2 regions of the Paenibacillus sp. J31R120 genome follow, and region 2 is predicted to be linked to the other one. Evidence: predicted binding sites of a transcription regulator. Region 2 holds the regulator's gene; the other holds the start of a gene.
The links. Region 2 encodes NrdR, which represses ribonucleotide reductase genes. Its sites were predicted from a motif close to AACACNATATATNGTGTT; they were not measured.
Positions count from the first base shown of each region.

Region 1: a site for NrdR is predicted at 4,571-4,588, ahead of AC0YNW_RS02260 (adenosylcobalamin-dependent ribonucleoside-diphosphate reductase). Genes of this name have one in related genera too.

Region 1 is NZ_JBWDNN010000001.1:513,862-520,887, reverse strand. It holds gene AC0YNW_RS02265 (hypothetical protein) at 1-1,353, opposite strand, end outside; gene AC0YNW_RS02260 (adenosylcobalamin-dependent ribonucleoside-diphosphate reductase) at 1,808-4,501, opposite strand; gene AC0YNW_RS02255 (DEAD/DEAH box helicase) at 4,681-6,501, shown strand; gene AC0YNW_RS02250 (YqhG family protein) at 6,498-7,026, shown strand, end outside.
Region 2 is NZ_JBWDNN010000005.1:391,097-398,122, forward strand. It holds gene AC0YNW_RS20125 (family 10 glycosylhydrolase) at 1-3,108, opposite strand, end outside; tRNA gene AC0YNW_RS20130 (tRNA-Ala) at 3,877-3,950, opposite strand; gene nrdR (transcriptional regulator NrdR) at 4,233-4,712, opposite strand; gene AC0YNW_RS20140 (alpha/beta-type small acid-soluble spore protein) at 4,857-5,072, shown strand; gene AC0YNW_RS20145 (lytic transglycosylase domain-containing protein) at 5,169-5,765, opposite strand; gene coaE (dephospho-CoA kinase) at 5,735-6,337, opposite strand; gene ytaF (sporulation membrane protein YtaF) at 6,353-7,026, opposite strand, start outside.

The DNA of each region.
Region 1 (7,026 bases), on a different contig from region 2:
TCGGCCCATGTAGACCAACGGCTGGGAAAATAAATCCGAAAAATCGTCTTTCTTAGTTTTTGGTTGGAAGGTGAACATCTCGATCAGCTCCGAGGAAATCTCGACTTCTATTGCAAATAACCGAGAAAAACTTGAAACGATCAGCTCCTTTTCAAACCTAGGAGCGAGATGCCTATACTCCTCTCGGTTAGAGTCGTCGAAATCATCGTGAGATTTTTCCGTATACACGGCCGCTAATGCCTGTAAATAAGAAATAAACTTGAAGAACATTTCAAAGCTTATATTCTTATTTTTTCCCAGAGTATCTTTACCCCAGAAGTCAGAGTCAATGAATTCCAAAGAACTGATTGCCAATTGATTACGCTCTTGAAAAAGATCGACCAACCGTCTCAGCTTTTCCTCGTTCGAGCCAAGAAAAGTTCTGATATCTCCAAGCTCAGACATTGCCGCCAATTCGCGCGCTAGTGGGAAAAGCTTTTCAGCGAAGTTCTTAACTAAACTTTCATTTTTATAAAAATCGACCTTCTCTTTATACGAATATCTCTCCACGGCTGCCGCTTCTAATTTGAGAAATTCTTTATCAGGTGGTTCAAAATACATGACCTCTTCGTTGTTTTCATTACGACGCACAGAATAGTTCCATCCCCTGAATTTGACCAATTCCCACAGATGGTCCAGCATTTTTCTATGAAGAGCCAGCAAGCTTAGCTTTTCTATACTTGGAATTTCGTACGGGGAAACGTCCTCCGCGATCTCGATATCGCGTTCTAAGGCCTTTTTTCCTTTATAAAAAAGGAAATTAAAAACCAAATTTACAATTTCGATTCCCGCTTCCAAATTTGAATCCATCGATATAATGCCAGTTTCCGTTGAATTCGCCACATTTCTTGAAAAAAGATCCAAGCGATTCATTCTCAAAACTTTTGCCTGCTCTTCAATTTCTGCCAACCTGTATTGGTTTTCCAAGAAAACGCACAGCATGTGAATGATTGTAGGAACCGGAAACTGAAACAGTTCCGCATCTTCCAAATATTTCGTGTTGCTCTTATTGTGGTCATGTAGCACCAGTATCGCTTTAATCATGCCCATATATTGAACCGTGAAGGAAATGCTGTCTTTTCTTTGATCCTCCAACATTTTACGAACTTTTTTACACGCCGCGTTAAATGTAAACAGTACCTTAGTCTTTTTCCCAAATTCTCTTTGTAGCGGCTCAGGCAGACAATCCGACAGTAAAATCGGAGACATAAAATTTCCGGTGTGCTTTAAGTAAACTTCATGAATTATTTCAGCTGCCGTTGCTACGTCCTCTTCGTCTAGCGCTTTTTTCAATGCTTCGTAGTTTATGTCCATTTGCTGCTCCTCAAAATGTTTCTTATTTCAATTTCCGTTTCCAGCGGCTCTTTATTATTTTCATAATACACCAGTGACTCTGATGAAGTACAGGATCCCCGAATATGCCATAGTGCAACGGAATTCGCTGCTGAATCTTTGGGGAGTAGAACCTATTTATTGTTCAATCTATCCATATCCAATTTATGGCCAGATGAGAAACTACCAACCGGCAAATCTAACCACACTAACCCTGATCATGAAACCAGCCTGTAGCTGCTCAAATGCTGCGCTACAGGCTGGTTTCACACTTTGAATGCTTATGCATCAATTATACGTCAACGCATAAATATACAAAATACTGTATAATCCATTTTTCTCAATATATATGACGAACATTTCTCAACTAGTGTGCAAAAATTATCATCTTTTATGCAAAATCACATATGAATGATTCGTCCCAAAATTAACTTGCTCAATTACACTTACTAAACCCGCAACTAGCACACTGCTTGCAGCCTTCCAAATTAATCAGCGTCGCTGAGCCGCAAGACGGACATAGATCAATCTCCTGATAGGAGGAGATCTCCTCCTTCTGTTCCTCGCTTTCCAACTCAGGAGAGTAATCAAACTCACTCGAACCGGAACTATCAGCCTCCACACTCACCGATGCCTCTGTCTCCATCCCGGCCGCTACGCTGTCCCCATGCATCTCCAGTGCCTTCGCGACCGCATCTGCGATCGACTCCACGCGGTTTACGCCGAAGCCGATGGCGCCGGAGCCTCCGATGCCCTTCAAATGCTTAATCAAAAGCCGGATCTTCTCGCCGTGATCGCCGTAGCGCAGGAACAACGAACAAACGCGTCCAAGCGCCTCCGCCATAGCGAATACATCAGAGCCTGCTTTGCCGACGTTCAGGAAAATCTCCGCAGGCGAGCCGTCCAAATCATTGATTGTAATATAAGCCATGCCGAACGGCGTATTAATCTTGTACGTCGCGCCGCGCAGCACCGACGGCCGCTTCTTGTACTGTCTGTCAACTCCCGGAACAGGCTTGGCGTCTGCCGCCGGCAAAGCCTCAGCTGTTACCGTCGCTTCCTGCGCCGCCCATACGGCTTCGCTTGGCGCTGCGGACACAGCTTCAGCAGCTTCTCTGTCAGACTCTGCGGCTTCTACCATTTCCGTCACCGGAGCTTCCACAGGCAGATCGTCTAGCCTCTCTTCGCTGGCAGTCCCTTTGCTGTCCTCGCTCTTATCGGCCGTAGACAGCACCTGCACATCACGGCTGCCGTCGCGATAGATCGTAACGCCCTTGCACCCAAGCTCGTATGCCAGCTCATACAGCCGCTCTGTCTCTTCCACTGTGAAATCAGCCGGGCAATTGGCCGTCTTGGAGATTGAGCTGTCTACCCAGCGCTGGATAGCAGCCTGGGTACGAATATGATTTTCGGCGGATAATTGCATCGCTGTTACGAAGTAGTCCGGCAGCTCCTCGCCGGGATGCGCATCCTTCCACTCCTGCGCAATCGGAACAAGCTGCTTGTCGAAGCCAAGTCGACTCTGGCGGAAATATTCGAAGGCAAAATACGGCTCGATCCCCGTCGACGTGCCGACCATCGTCCCCGTGCTGCCCGTCGGCGCTTGCGTAATGATCGTCACGTTGCGGATGCCGCTTTTCCCAATCGCCTCTCCTACTTCGGGATACGCCTTGATCATTTCTTTCATAAAGCCGCTCTGAACGTATTTCTCCCGATCGAAGGCAGGGAACGAACCTTTCTCCGATGCAATGCGGGACGATGCCACATAAGCTTCCTTCGCCATAAAGCCGTACAGCTTATCCAGGAACGCCAGCGATTCCTCGCTGCCGTATCGGATCTTGAGCTTAATCATCAGCTCCGCAAGTCCCATCGTACCGAGCCCGATCCGTCTTTCGTTTTTCTGATTTCGCTCGTTCTCCTCGAAGTGGTAAGGCGTCTTGTCGATGACATTGTCGAGGAACCGGACGGACCACTGCGTCACTTTCCCTAGCTCTGCCCAATCGACATCCCTTTTCCCTGCATCGTAGAACTTGGACAGGTTAATCGCGGACAAGTTGCATACGCCCCAACCAGGCAAGCCTTGCTCGCCGCACGGATTCGTCGAGACGATGGGGTTGAAGTACCAGCTGTTCGACATCTTGTTGTAACGTTCCATAAAGACAACACCCGGCTCTGCCGACTTCCACGCCGAGCCGATAATCCGATGCCAGATTTCCTTTGCCCGGAGCTTGTTATAGGTCACCACATTTTTGCCAAGGCTGCGCCACGCCTCCAGATCGCCCGTCCACACCTCGTCATAATCCGGGTCCTTCGTATCCGGGAAGACGAGCTCCCATTCCAGATCGCGCTTGACCGCGTCCATAAAGGCGTCGCTCACACAGACGGACAGGTTCGCATTGGTCACCTGGCCCATTGTTTCCTTCACCGTAATAAATTCAAGCAGGTCGGGATGCCAATCATTCAGCATCAGCATTAACGCGCCCCGGCGGCTGCCGCCTTGCTCAATCAAGCCCGTCGTATAGCTGAACAGCCCGCCCCAGGAGACTGAACCGCTGGAGCTGCCATTGACCCCTGCGACAATGGCTCTGCGAGGCCGGAGCGAAGAGAGATTCATGCCTACACCGCCGCCGCGCGCCATGATCTCGGTCATATCCGTGAGCGTATTCATAATGCCGCCCCGGCTATCATGCGGAGATGGAACAACATAACAATTGAATAAGGTGAGCTCATCGCTCGCCCCGGCTCCCGCTGCAATGCGTCCCCCAGGCACCAGCTTCCAATCATCCAGGATCTCCCGGAACTTCCGCTCCCACTCTACCCGCTTGGCAGGCGTACGCTCCACCGATGACATCGCTTCGGCAAGCCGGTCCCACATCTGCTCCGGCGACAGCTCGATGGGGTGGGTCAGCCGCATGGTCGTCGTCTGCAGCAGTTCGCCTTCACCAGTCTTCACGGTCACCTGCTCCCCATCCCGGCTGACAACTTCAACAACCTCCTTCACAGGAAATTTAGCATCATCCTTCAGCAGGGCAAGTACCGTATCCCCAGCTTTCACCCGACGCGCGTCTTCATGCTTGCGCGCATACCGGTCCAGAAAGATTTTTTCGCTCAAACCTGTTAATCTCCGCATTTCGATTCTCTCCCTTCACACCTATGAATCACACTATAATCAACATATTGTATGTAAATAAGATTATAACACACTATATATAGATATTCTTATGACAGAACCGTGAATCTTATTAATATGTCTCCGGAAGGCTATACTAATGACAACTAATCGCTGCAAGTAGTGAAAGGAGCACTAACATGACCTTCGACTCTAAGACGCAGAGCACAGCGGACAACGATTCGACATTCGCAAGACGCAAGCTGCATCCGCATGTCGACCTGCAGATTGACCGCTCCTGGTTTGATGAGCTTCAGCACCGGATGAGCCGCAACGGCCCTTGGGATGATTGGACACTCTACCAGCTGGCTATGGAAGCAGAGCAAGCGAAGCGGGTTGAGAGCTTCGAGCAGCTGCAATGCCTTCGAACCCTGCCATCCTTCGAACCTATGCCCCATCAAATCGATACAGCCAGCAAAGTGCTGCACGAAATGGGAGGCCGGGCCATTCTGGCCGACGAGGTAGGCCTCGGCAAGACGATTGAAGCCGGGCTGGTGCTGAAGGAATATATGGTGCGCGGTCTCGTGAAACGCGTGCTTATTCTTGTACCCGCCTCCCTGGTGCTCCAATGGGTGAGAGAGCTGAACCAGAAGTTCGGCATTTCCGCCGTTGCCCAGAAAAAAGAACATACATGGGGCTATGACATTGTCGTCGCCTCGATGGATACAGCCAAGCGTGATCCGCACCGCGAGCGCGTGCTTGGCACCGATTATGACCTCATTATCATCGACGAGGCTCACAAGCTGAAAAATAAAAAAACGACCAATTACCAATTCGCGACGCAGCTTCGCAAAAAATATTGCCTGCTGCTGACAGCTACGCCGATCCAAAACGATCTGGACGAGTTGTACAACCTGATTACACTGCTGAAGCCTGGTCAATTGGGCGGGCAAAGTGATTTTGCCGCGAATTTCGTAGTCGACAAACGGCTCCCGAAAAACGAAGACCAGCTGCAGGAAGCGTTGTCCTCTGTCATGATTCGCAACCGGAGAGGCGATGGCGGCATTCATTTCACCAAGCGCTTCGTCAAAAATATCCCGCTCTCCCTCTCTCCAGAGGAGAAAGCGCTCTACGATGCCGTAACCGGCTTCGTGAAGGAACGTTACGACGAAAGCGGCGGTGATCTGACCAGCATGCTGTCGCTTGTGACGCTGCAGCGTGAAGTATGCAGCAGCAGGGATGCTGTCTTCCTTACCTTAGTCAATCTATTCAAGAAAACAACGGAAGACTCCCCTCTTCGTCCGAAGATTTGGGAGCTGGTAGAGAAAATTAAAGGCATCACGGCCAATACGAAAGCCGAAAAAGCGATGGAACTCATCAAGGAAATGAATGAGAAGGTCATCATCTTTACGGAATACCGGGCGACGCAGGAATATTTGCTGCAGTTTTTCCGCTCCCACAATTTGATGGCCGTTCCCTATCGCGGCGGCATGAACCGGGGCAAAAAAGACTGGATGATGGATCTCTTCCGCGGACGCGCTCAAATTCTGATTGCAACCGAAGCCGGCGGTGAAGGAATCAACCTGCAATTTTGCCACCATATGATCAACTTTGACCTGCCTTGGAATCCGATGCGGGTGGAGCAGCGGATCGGCCGCGTCCATCGACTTGGACAGACTGAGGACGTCAAGATTTATAACCTGTGCACACTAGGTACAATTGAAGAACATATCGTTAATCTGCTGCATGAGAAAATCAATCTATTCGAGCTGGTCATTGGGGAGCTGGATCATATTCTGGAGAAGCTGGAGGGCGGCGAATCCCTGGAGCAGCGGCTTGCCAAAGTATTGCTGGAATCCGGCAACGACCAGGATTTGAAGCGGCAATTAAACTCTTTGGGCAGCTCAATCAGCCAAATTCGCAACGAAGTGAAGTCATCCGGCAACAACCCTTATTCCGCCGGCCCTGATCTTCTGGTGAAAATGGATAAGCTCGGTCAGTCCGTGGAGGTGAAGCCGTGAACACGAAACAGATTCATAAGTATGTGAACCGTTATTTGGAGGCGACGGACTGCTCTATTATTGAGAAATCGCCAGCCCACTTTACCGTTAAGCTATCTCCGGATGCTGATCGCGAGCTCACCAATCGGCCCTATTATTGGAGCTTTGTGGACCGGGTAGGCGCGGAACCGGAGACGATGACCTTCCTGTTCGTCACAGATAAGGAGAAGTATGAGGCAGGACTGGTAAGCGAAGCTCCGCCAGAGAAAACGGAAGCGCCTGACAGCCAAGCCGCTGCTGCCGATGCAGCTCTTGTCCGCTCCTTCGGCTTCATCAACAGCTCGGTCACTGCGCCGCGCATTCCCAGGCAAGACGTCTACTTCGGCTCGCAAAAGCTGGAGCAGCTGTTCGGCGCCGCGAAGTCCCGCGGAAGCTTCGTTTATTTGTTCCAGGAGCCGGACAAGCGGGGAGCAAGCCCGTTCAGCTCGACACCCTATACCGCATGGCTTGGCGTCAACATACGGGTGGAATTCGCTTGCGACCGTA
Region 2 (7,026 bases):
ACCGGGCAGAAGCGTTATAGTAAGGCCCGTAGTTTGATAGGACGGAGCCACCGTGTACTCCAGATACTTCCATCCAGTAAAATTCAGCGTATTAGAAATGTTTTGATTTGTATTAGTGGAACCAGCAGTAATTCCTGAACGGAACTCTGCCCTTAGAGCAAAAGTTGTAACATTATTTCCATATACCCAGAAGCCTATCTTTTGCGGTACTTCCCCGGGTTTAAACACAAGGCCCGTACCTTGGTTCGGTCGAACATAAGCGCTTGCAGTACCTGCAACCTTGGATAACTTATAGTCAACCTTCAAGGAACTATTTCCACTATGCTTTATAGCGGTATCATAGGACAAAGTTGGCGGTGTGCTGCTGGCACTGTCGCCTGTCCACTTAATCATGCTCTGGGCAGCACCGCTGTTAACAACCCCATTTTCAAAGTCGTCCAGCACTATGACTGCAGCAACTTCAACTGTAGCTGTAACATTAGTGGATGTACCATTTATTGTCCCTGTAACCGTAAATCTGTGTGTTGATAAGCAGTCAACAGCCGGATCCACACTTGGCCAAGTTACTAAAACAGTGTCCTTCGTGCCATCATCATAGGTTACCTTAACGGTATTTGGAAGTTTTGGCGCTACGCCGATACCTGTCTTCACATATACCGGATCCATGCTTACTATGTTTACAGCGCTTTCAACAGTTACCGCAGCTTCTACCTTCATTGCGGCACCTTCAACTGTTCCCTTTACGGTAAAGTCATTAATACTAGCGTAGTTTTCTGCCGGAATATCATCCCAGACTACTGCTACACTTGCGTTTGTACCGTCAGTGTATGTGGCATTAACGCTAGGGGGAAGTATTGGAGGTATTCCCACCCGAGTTGTAACAGCTATGGGCGCATATACGTTAACTGCCGGATATACGATATAGTTGCCTTCTGCTTTTAGATTTGTTCCATCAACTATTCCCTGTATACCTTTCACACTTGGATTTCTGTATTCATTGAAAGGTGCGGCGTTTTTGTAATCTTCAGGATCCGGTGTTTCCCATATAACAGGAAGTGACGAAACTGTATGGTCTGTATATATGACATCCACAGTAGCTGGAAATACCGGAGCAGTATTTTGTTCTGTTCTTACAATTACAGGATTAATATATTTTATAGCCGGTGCAACAACCGAAACATGTGCTGTTACAGTCATTTTTGCTTGTGTTCCGTTAGTATGAATAACTTTCCCGGTTACATCAAAGCTATTTCCGGCAGCGGAATAAAGATTAGGGTCAGTTATCTTATCCCACTTTACCATCATATTAGCCGGAGAACCTGATGTCCTATTAACCTTTACGGATACCGGAAGAACCGGGGCTGTACCGGCTGCAGTAGTAATGTCTGCATCGATTGCACTAACCGGTGTCGGTGCATTTGGCGAGCTCTCGTTCTGGAGGCGGTCAAGTGCAGTGACTACATACTGTACCTTGCTTGGATCTGATATAGCTGTATCGGTAAAACTTGTTATATCTTTACCGTCACTATCAATAGTCTTACCAACAACTGCAATTATTTTTGTTGAATCTGATGTATCAAGATTTTCATTCTGTGCAAATCTATAAATCGCATAATATGCTGTGCTGCCTGTTTCATCATTAGATGTCCATGTTACTTGTGTAACGCCATCTACAGCCTTGGCAGTAACGTTTGTGGGCATCGCTGGAGCAACGCTGCTCTTCCAGGTTGATTTTGGAGCTATAGCCTTATTCACCCAAGCAGTCCTTACTCCCTCTTCTACTGCTTCCTTTTTATAAATTCTTGAACCTGGAACAATATTGCTGCCCTGATATAGGAATGAACCATCGATCCCGCGGCCTGTAATATCACTCCTATAGTTTGTATTGAGTTGTATCTCCCTGATAATCTCCTCTTTGGCATAGGGATCCAAAAATCCTGTTTCAGTTGGATTGGTTGTATCATTTACCCTATACAATCCCATACCCATATAAAGCTTTGTATTGGGATTTGTAAGGTGATCCGCCCACCATGTTGCTATTACACCGTAGGGAGCCACATCACGGCCAAAGGGCCAGTAAACCTGTGGGGTCAGGTAGTCAATCAGCCCCTCGTTCCCCCATCTTAACGTATCTGCAAAGGCCCTATCGTAGTTTGGTCCGCCACCGGCAGTTGGAGAACCGTTAACATGCCCGTCTTTAATATTGCCCCACATACCAGCAGGGCTTATTCCAAACTGTACCCATGGTTTTGCTGAACGAATTTTTTGGGAAATATCGCTGATTAGCTTGTATGTATTATTTCTTCGCCAATCGCCTATGTCTGTAAAACCGCCCTTATACTTTTCAAATGTAGCTTTGTCATCATAATCATAGGCTTTACCCTCATGGTAGAAATAGTCATCGAAATGAACGCCGTCAATATCATACTTATTAACAACTTCCATAACGCTATCCGCTATCCATGTTTGTGCTTCAGGTATACCTGGATCTACTACATACACACCATCATAGGCTTTTTTAATCCAATCAAAATGAGTGTTGAAAATACTCTTTGGCAGTGCTTTGAGTTGAGCAACCATGGCATCATTTACCGCAGTTGCAGCACGATAAGGATTAAACCATGCGTGCAGCTCTATTCCGCGCTTGTGCGCTTCATCTATTGCATATTCAAGCGGGTCAAAGCCTGGATCACCGCCTGGCGTCCCTGTCATAACTGTAGACCAGGGAACTAGATCAGATTTATAAAGCGCATCGGAAGATGGGCGAACCTGAAACATTACTGCATTCAGATTGCTAGCAACTGCCGCATCCAAGATATTGCTTAGTTCTTGCTTTTGCTTTTCCACCCTTGCTGCAGTATCAGTGATAGCTAACGATGCTGAGGATGGCCAGTCTGAATTGTAAACGGTTACAATCCAGGTCGCACGCATATCTTCCTTCTTGGAAACATCCGAGTTTAAGAACTGTTGATAGGGTGTCCAAGCATCTGAATCTGGAGGAGTAACCCCCGCCGCTGAAACGTGAATAGCAGGTAACATGGATGTTAGCATTAATACTATAAGCATCCGGCTGCATATTGCTTTACAACGCACTAATAAACGATTCATTTTCACTGCTCCTTTTATTAATGTTGGTATTTCGCTCCAAGCCACTGAACAGATTCGCCTTATTTCTTTTCCCCATCCCTCCCTATAAGTAATTTTTCCCCCTGTTTTCTCTCGTGTCACATGATCTTAACTTCGACAGCTTAAAATCGCACAATGGATCCTATCTGAATATTATACAAATTCGAATGTTTCGTCAATAAATTTCATAAATACATTTTATTATGAAATTTTATTTCGACATTAAACTATAAGATGACTCGCTCTACTCTGCAGAACGCGGCATCCGTTGCGGCTGTGTTCCTGATAACCGAAGCGGTAATCGTAAACAAACTGGAAAAAGATAAAGGTCCTGTCTGCAGGCATGCCTGATTTGGGCAGCATGATGTAAAATAGGCTGCAAAGCCGTGCGGGGCAAAGGTTTCTCCTCGGAGAAACCCGGATTGCCTACATTTTGCATACCGTGCAAAATAAAGACCCCTAAGAGTGATAAAAATTACTCTCCGCATGAATTAAGACCATTCCAAATACGTGGAAAATGACGACGTAATGAAAAGTAAATTTTTTTTCTTTCACATTGGCTCTACAGGATCTCTGTATAAGAAAAGCCCAAGCGCTAACACGCTTAGGCTCAAATATAGAAGGCAAATGCGGCTCTGTTATATGACTTCCTTACGAGCGAAACACAGCACTCTACATGTCTGGAGTACTGCAACACAAATAAAAGGAATACAAAAAAAACGGCACCTCTGCCGTTTTTGATTTAAAGTATGGTGGAGCTAGGCGGAATCGAACCGCCGACTGATCGCTGCCAGCGACCTGTTTTCCCCCTAAACTATAGCCCCTTATTTAGTTTGTGACCCAATTCGACAACTTGAGTTAAGCCCCCAATTTATCTTATGCTCGTTTCCATCCCTTGGATTGTGTGAGCAATACAAGATGGATTCCCAGCTGAGCTATGGCCCCATAATAATTTAGCGACAAGATAGATCATACCATGGCAGGAAAGCGATGTCAATTGCCATTTGGCGGGCACCGAGCCATTCCACCACCTGATAGGCTTCAATAAGAGAAGCAGGGAGAAACCAACGCTCCCCCTGCCCTTCTCGCACAGAATCTCTCGCGCGCTAACCCTTATCCCCGCCATTAAGCGGATGCTTATGCAGCAAGCTGTTGAGCTCCTTCATAAACATGTCGATGTCCTTGAATTGGCGGTAAACGGATGCGAAGCGGACGTAGGCCACTTCGTCGACCGGGTAGAGCTGGCTCATGACGATGCCGCCGATCTCGCTGCTGTCGACCTCTGCGTGTGCTGTCGTGCGAAGCTCCTTCTCCACCTCGGAGACGATTACTTCCAGGCGCTCGACTGGCACTGGGCGCTTCTCGCATGCGCGGATGAGGCCGCGAAGAATTTTGTCGCGGCTGAACTCCTCGCGGCTGCCGTCTTTTTTGATGACGATTAGTGGCGTCTCTTCAATCATCTCGAACGTCGTGAAGCGGCGATTGCACTTCTCGCACTCCCTGCGGCGGCGGATGGACTTGTTTTCGTTGGCTGGACGAGAGTCCAATACCTTGGTTCCCGCATAGTCACAATACGGACATTTCATAGTGATATCCTCCCTTCAACTTACTGTTTCATCAGATTGTATCCTTACACGTTAACTCCATCCATGAAATCCCATTCGTTTCCTGTAATGAACTTTGGAATATCGCACATAATACAGTTACCAACCGCAAGGAGGTGAACAACAATGAGTCAATCCCGCAGCAGCAACCAATTGGTAGTGCCGCAAGCGACTGCAGCTCTGGACCAACTGAAATATGAAGTTGCACAAGAGCTGGGTATCGCGATCCCACAAGACGGCTACTATGGTAACATGGCAACGAGAGACGCAGGCTCCATCGGGGGTTCCATTACCCGTCGCCTGGTTCAAATTGCTGAACAATCCCTAGCCGGCACAAAATAATGATTCATCTGTATGAATAACGAAAGTCTTGGAGCAGCTTGTCCAGAAGAGACAAGCTCTCCAAGGCTTCCTTAACGTTCAATGGTCATATACGTCCTAGAAACGGGGATACAAATCTTTGTACTTATTATAATAGTAAAAGACCCGTTGTACATAATGCCGCGTCTCACCGAACGGGATATCTTTTACGCTATCCATGCTCCCGTCCCAGCTTCCAGCCTCCAGCCACTTGCGCACATTGCCAGGTCCGGCATTGTATGCAGCCACGGCGGCCACAGCATTTTGCTCGAATTGCACATGCAAGGAATTCAAATACCAAGCTCCAACCTCGATACTTACATCCGCCCGGTGACGCAATATGTCATCATCCACCTTGGCGAATCCCGCCTTCTCCACGACCCAATGCGCCGTGTCCGGCATAATTTGCATTAATCCCAAAGCGCCCTTCCTCGACTCGCGGCCCGTGACATAATTGGATTCCGCCCGTATAATCGCTGCGATCAGATGAGGCTCCAGATCGTAATTCGATGCGCTTGCCCGTATATCTTCCTTATAATAAACCGGATACATCCATGAGGCCAACCAATCTGATTTCAGAAAAAGAATGGCGAGCAGAGCTAGCACCAACACTAGAGCGTACCGTTTCTTCATCCGCAGTCTCTTCATCTGGAAGTCCTGACCAGACGATTCCATAACGCAACAACCTGCTCCTGCGTCTCCTCTGTCGTCCCGCTGTTGTCAATAATCCAATCCGCACGCTTTCGCTTCTCTTCGATATCCATCTGCAAGGAAACTCTGCGCCGCGCTTCCTCCTCATTCATCCCATTGCGCTTCATCAGCCGCTCAATCTGCAACTCTGGAGGTACGTAGACGACAAGTATGCCTTCGTATAGATCTGCTTGCTTCGTCTCGTACAGTAGCGGCACATCTCCAATGACCAATCCTTCAGGCTCTGCTTCCGCATACGTATGTATTTGCTCCCACATTCGCTTGCGCACAGCCGGATGCGTGATCGCCTCCAGCTTGGCTAACAAGTCCGGGTCCTTGAATACAATGTTGCCCAGAGCAGTGCGGTCCAGCGTGCCGTCAGGCTGCAAGACAGCTTGTCCGAAGAGAGAGGCGATCGCCTCTAGCGCCGGCTCTCCGGGCCGCACGATCTCGCGTGCGACCGCATCGGCATCCACAAGCCGAGCGCCAAGAGCGACGAGCATACGCCCGACTGTGCTCTTGCCGCTGGCGATTCCGCCGGTCAAACCAATGATCATTGCGACCACCTCCATTTATAACAGCTTCATAATGCCTATCATAATCAATAATATACCCGGCACATACGACAGCACATGCATGCCTTTCCTTGCCGCGAACCGCATGCCGATCCGTGTGCCTGCAACCAGGAACAATGCGCCCGCTGCCGCAATGACTAGCGGCGTGAGAAGCGGCGGAAGCCCCAGCAGCGCAGCACCGAGACCAGCGCCGAATGCATCCAGCGACAGAGCTACACCCAACATTACGGCTTCGGATGAAGAGATCGTACCCGACCGGTCGACATCCGCCGCCTGCGGCGTACGCAGAATCTGAATGACCAGTCCCAGCCGCTTCAGCTCCAGCTTCAGAACTTGTGCCATCTCTACAGCTGCGGCAATTCTGGCAGGCTCGTTCGCCGCTCCAACACTCTCAGCCACGGGTTCCGGATCATCATTGCTTTTGCCCCGCACCAGTTGAATCAATGCCCAGCAGCCGATCGCGATCAGTATGGTGGCGCCAATAAGCGAAGCGGCGGATTCCGAAATATACTTGCCTATCCACCCTCCGGCTTGCATGGAGAGCCCGATAATCAATCCGGAGCAGCATGCGATAATGAACACCGACAGGAAAGGGATACGGATTTTCCTGAGGCCATAGGTCACGCCGACGCCAAATCCATCCAAGCTAACGGCAAAAGCAAGCACGACCA